One region of the Hydrogenophaga sp. T2 genome, then DNA from elsewhere that is predicted to be linked to it. Evidence: riboswitches for the same ligand, from Rfam matches in the RefSeq annotation. Region 1 holds a riboswitch; the other holds the start of a gene.

Region 1 (2,194 bases):
GCGCGCAGCGCCTGGGCCGAGCCCTTGCCCACGTCGCCGTAGCCGCAGACCACGGCCACCTTGCCGGCGATCATCACGTCGGTGGCGCGCTTGATGCCGTCGACCAGCGACTCGCGGCAGCCGTAGAGGTTGTCGAACTTGCTCTTGGTGACCGAGTCGTTGACGTTGATGGCGCGGAACATCAGCGTGCCCTTGGCCGACATTTCCTTCAGGCGGTGAACGCCCGTGGTGGTCTCTTCGGTCACGCCGATGATCTCGGCGCTCTTGCGGCTGTACCAGGTGCTGTCCTGCGCGAGCTTGGCCTTGATGGCCGCGAACAGGATGCGCTCTTCTTCGCTGCCGGGGTTGGCCAGCACCGAAGGATCCTTCTCGGCACGCTTGCCCAGGTGCATGAGCAGCGTGGCGTCACCGCCGTCGTCGAGGATCATGTTGGGGCCTTCGCCCGGCGTGCCCTTGGGGCCGAAGTCGAAGATGCGGTGCGTGTAGTCCCAGTAGTCGACCAGGGTCTCGCCCTTGATGGCGAACACCGGCGTGCCGTTGGCCGCGATGGCGGCGGCGGCGTGATCCTGGGTGGAGAAGATGTTGCACGAGGCCCAGCGCACGTCGGCGCCCAGCGCCTGCAGCGTCTCGATGAGCACCGCGGTCTGGATGGTCATGTGCAGCGAACCGGTGATGCGCGCGCCCTTGAGCGGCTGCTTCTCCGCGTATTCCTCGCGGATGGCCATGAGGCCGGGCATCTCGGTTTCGGCGATGCGGATTTCTTTGCGGCCCCAATCGGCCAGGTTGATGTCGGCAATGGCGCTGTCGGCGCTGACGGGGTTCACTCGTGCATTCATGTGGCGCTCCTGTGAGGTGGAACCACGGCACGGCGGGGGCAGATGAAAAAAAGCCCATCGCACGTACTGTGGATGAGCGTCGTTGCAAACAGGGGTCCGAGCCTCACGCCCGCGGCCCGCCGGGGGCGGGTGGGGCGCTGCAACGCTCCTCGGATGGGGCGCGATTCTATCCAAGCCGCCGCCGCACGGGTGCAACCAATCGCACACAGGCGACGGGCGCGAGGGGGTATGGCGCGCTGTGCGACACTGCCGCCCCCATGCAGCCCACCCCCCTGGCCCACTGGCCCCTGGCCGAGCGCGCGCGCATCCACGGCGTGCTCACCGACATCGACGACACGCTGACGGCCGACGGTGCGCTCGCGCCCGAGGCCGAAGCCGCGCTGCAGCGCCTGCGCGCCGCCGGCCTGCCGGTGTTCGCGGTCACGGGCCGCCCCGCGGGCTGGAGCGAGCCCTTCGCCCTGGCCTGGCCGATCGACGCCATCGTGGCCGAGAACGGCGCCGTGGCGCTGTGGAACGACAAGGGCCGGCTGCACAAGACCTATGCGCAGGACGCGGCCACCCGCCGGCAGAACGCCGAGCGGCTGCAGGCCGCGGCCGCGCGCGTGCTCGCCGAGCTGCCGCACGCGCGCCTGGCCACCGACAGCGCGGGCCGCGAGACCGACATCGCGATCGACCACAGCGAACACGCCCACCTGGGTGAAGCCGACATCGCGCGCGTGGTCGCCATCCTGCGCGGCCTGGGGCTCACGGCCACCGTGAGCTCCATCCACATCAACGCCTGGATCGGCTCGCACGACAAGCTCAGCGGCGCGCGCTGGATCGTGCGCGAGCGCCTGGGCCGTGCGCTCGACGACGAGATCGCGCACTGGGTGTACGTGGGCGACTCCACCAACGACGCCGTCATGTTCGCGCGCTTCCCGCACAGCGTGGGCGTGGCCAACGTGGCGCGCTTCTGGCCGCAACTCAGCCACCACCCGCGCCACGTGGCACCGCGCGAACGCGGCGCGGGCTTCGCCGACGTGGTGGACGCCGTGCTCGCCGCGCGGGCCACGCCATGAGCGAGCACCCGCTGCCGGCGCGGGGCCTGCCCGCCGCGCCGCCTGCCCACGCGCGCCTGGGCCTCACCGCCGTCTTTGGAGCCACCTTCTTCGAGCTCGTGGGCTACTTCATGCTCACGCCGATGCTGCTGCTGCGGCTGAAAGACGGCGGCGTGTCCACCGCGCTCGCGGGCGTGTTCGCGGCCAGCGGCTGGCTCGGCATCCTGCTCATGGTGCCCTTTGCCTCGGCCGTCACGCAGCGCCTGGGCCGCCGGCCCACGCTGTGGCTGTCGGCGCTGATCCCCACCGTGGCCACCATCG
Region 2 (2,194 bases), on a different contig from region 1:
GGCGATCTCGAGCAGGCGCTCGGCCGCGTCGGGCCGGCGGTTGAGCACCACGTCTTCCACGCGCTCGCGCAGCACGGGTTCGAGCTCGTCGTACACGCCGACCATGCCGGCGTTGACGATGCCCATGTCCATGCCGGCCTGGATCGCGTGGTACAGGAACACGGTGTGGATGGCCTCGCGCACCGGGTCGTTGCCGCGGAAGGAAAAGCTCACGTTGGACACGCCGCCCGAGACCTTGGCGCCCGGCAGGTTGCGCTTGATCCAGCGCGTGGCCTCGATGAAGTCGACCGCGTAGTTGTTGTGCTCCTCGATACCGGTGGCGATCGCGAAGATATTGGGGTCGAAGACGATGTCCTCGGGCGGGAAGCCCACCTCGTCGACCAGGATGCGGTAGGCGCGCTCGCAGATCTCGATCTTGCGTTCGTAGGTGTCGGCCTGGCCTTTTTCGTCGAAGGCCATCACCACGGTGGCCGCACCGTAGCGCTTGATCAGGCGCGCCTGGCGCTTGAATTCCTCGACGCCTTCCTTCATCGAGATCGAGTTCACCACGCCCTTGCCCTGCAGGCAGCGCAGGCCGGCCTCGATCACGCTCCACTTGGAGCTGTCGACCATCACCGGCACGCGTGCGATGTCGGGCTCGCCGGCCATGAGGTTGAGGAAGCGCACCATGGCGGCCTCGCTGTCGAGCATGGCCTCGTCCATGTTCACGTCCACGATCTGCGCGCCGTTCTCCACCTGCTGGCGCGCGACCGCGAGCGCGTCTTCGAAGCGGCCTTCGAGGATCATGCGCGCGAAGGCCTTGGAGCCCGTGACGTTGGTGCGCTCGCCGACGTTGACGAACAGGCTGCCCTCGCCGATGACGAGCGGCTCCAGGCCGGACAGCAGCATGGGGCGCACGGCGGGGGTGGCGGCGGGAACGGAAGACGGAACGGGGTCGGCGGACATGCGGCTCACCAGGGTTGTTTGCAAGAAACCGGTCTGGTGAGCGTCGTTGGGGCTGGTCATGCCCGCTCAAGCCTGACGCCCGGTGCCCCGTGGCGGGGACGGGCGCTGCAACGCTCCTTGAGAACCCGCGATTTTAGCGGCTGGTTGTTGGCGGCTGGTGCGGGCCTTGCTAAGCGGGAAGCACCATGCCCAGCCCCGCCGCCCTGCCCGCCGACCGCCCCGACGCCGCCACCGACTGGCGCGGCCAGGAACTGCTGCTGATGCGCCAGGTGATGGCCCTGGTGGGCCGCAGCCTGGCACCGGCCGATGTGTTCCACGAGATGCTGCACCTCATGAGCGAGCTGCTCGGGCTCAACCGCGGCCGCCTGGTGCTGGTCGACGACGACCCCGCGCCCGACGGCACGCGCCAGGCGGCGATCCGCCACGCCTACGGCCTCACGGCGGCCGAGCGTGCGCGCGGCCGCTACCGCTGGGGCGAGGGCGTGACCGGGCGCGTGCTCGCCAGCGGCCTGCCCGCCATCGTGCAGGACGTGGACGCCGAGCCGCTGTTCCTGTTCCGCAGCGTGCGGCGCGCGCAGCTGCCGCCCCAGACCGTGGCCTTCATCGCGCTGCCGGTGGCGGTGCGCGGCGCCACCGTGGGCGTGCTGGCCTGCCACCGCATCCGCAGCCGCCAGCGCCACCTCAACGACGACCTCGCGCTGCTGCGCATCCTGGCCACGCTCGCGGGCCAGCTGCTCGAACTCGAGCAACTCGTGGCCGAGCAGACGCGCCAGCTGCAGGTACGCAACGCCGCGCTCGAGCGCGCGCTCGACAGCGCGGCCGCGCGCTACGGCCTCATCGGCCGCTCGCCGCCGCTGCTGCAGGCGCTGGCCGAGCTCGAACGCGTGTCGCAGTCGCAGGCCACGGTGCTGCTGCTGGGCGAATCGGGCTCGGGCAAGGAGCTGTTCGCGCGCGCGGTGCACCTGGCGAGCCCGCGGCGCGACCAGCCCTTCATCAAGGTCAACTGCGCGGCCATTCCCGAGTCGCTGTTCGAGTCGGAGCTGTTCGGCCACGAGCGCGGCGCCTTCACCGGCGCGGCCGGCGCGCGCGCGGGCTGGTTCGAGCAGGCGCACCGCGGCACGCTGTTCCTCGACGAGATCGGTGAGCTGCCGCTGGCGCTGCAGAGCAAGCTGCTGCGCACGCTGCAGGAAGGCACGCTGGTGCGACTGGGCGGCAGCCGCGAGGTGCGCGTGGACGTGCGCCTGGTGGC

What was found. A riboswitch is a leader RNA that binds a small molecule or an ion and turns the genes downstream of it on or off. The one in region 1 is predicted to bind S-adenosylhomocysteine.
Region 2: it holds a riboswitch for S-adenosylhomocysteine, as region 1 does, so the genes downstream of both, metH (methionine synthase) here and ahcY (adenosylhomocysteinase) in region 1, are expected to answer to the same signal.

The regions. Positions count from the first base shown of each region.
Region 1 is NZ_JBBHZJ010000002.1:590,728-592,921, forward strand. It holds gene ahcY (adenosylhomocysteinase) at 1-836, opposite strand, end outside; S-adenosyl-L-homocysteine riboswitch at 904-993, opposite strand; gene WDZ95_RS06480 (HAD-IIB family hydrolase) at 1,094-1,894, shown strand; gene WDZ95_RS06485 (MFS transporter) at 1,891-2,194, shown strand, end outside.
Region 2 is NZ_JBBHZJ010000006.1:320,584-322,777, reverse strand. It holds gene metH (methionine synthase) at 1-945, opposite strand, end outside; S-adenosyl-L-homocysteine riboswitch at 977-1,070, opposite strand; gene WDZ95_RS16180 (sigma 54-interacting transcriptional regulator) at 1,131-2,194, shown strand, end outside.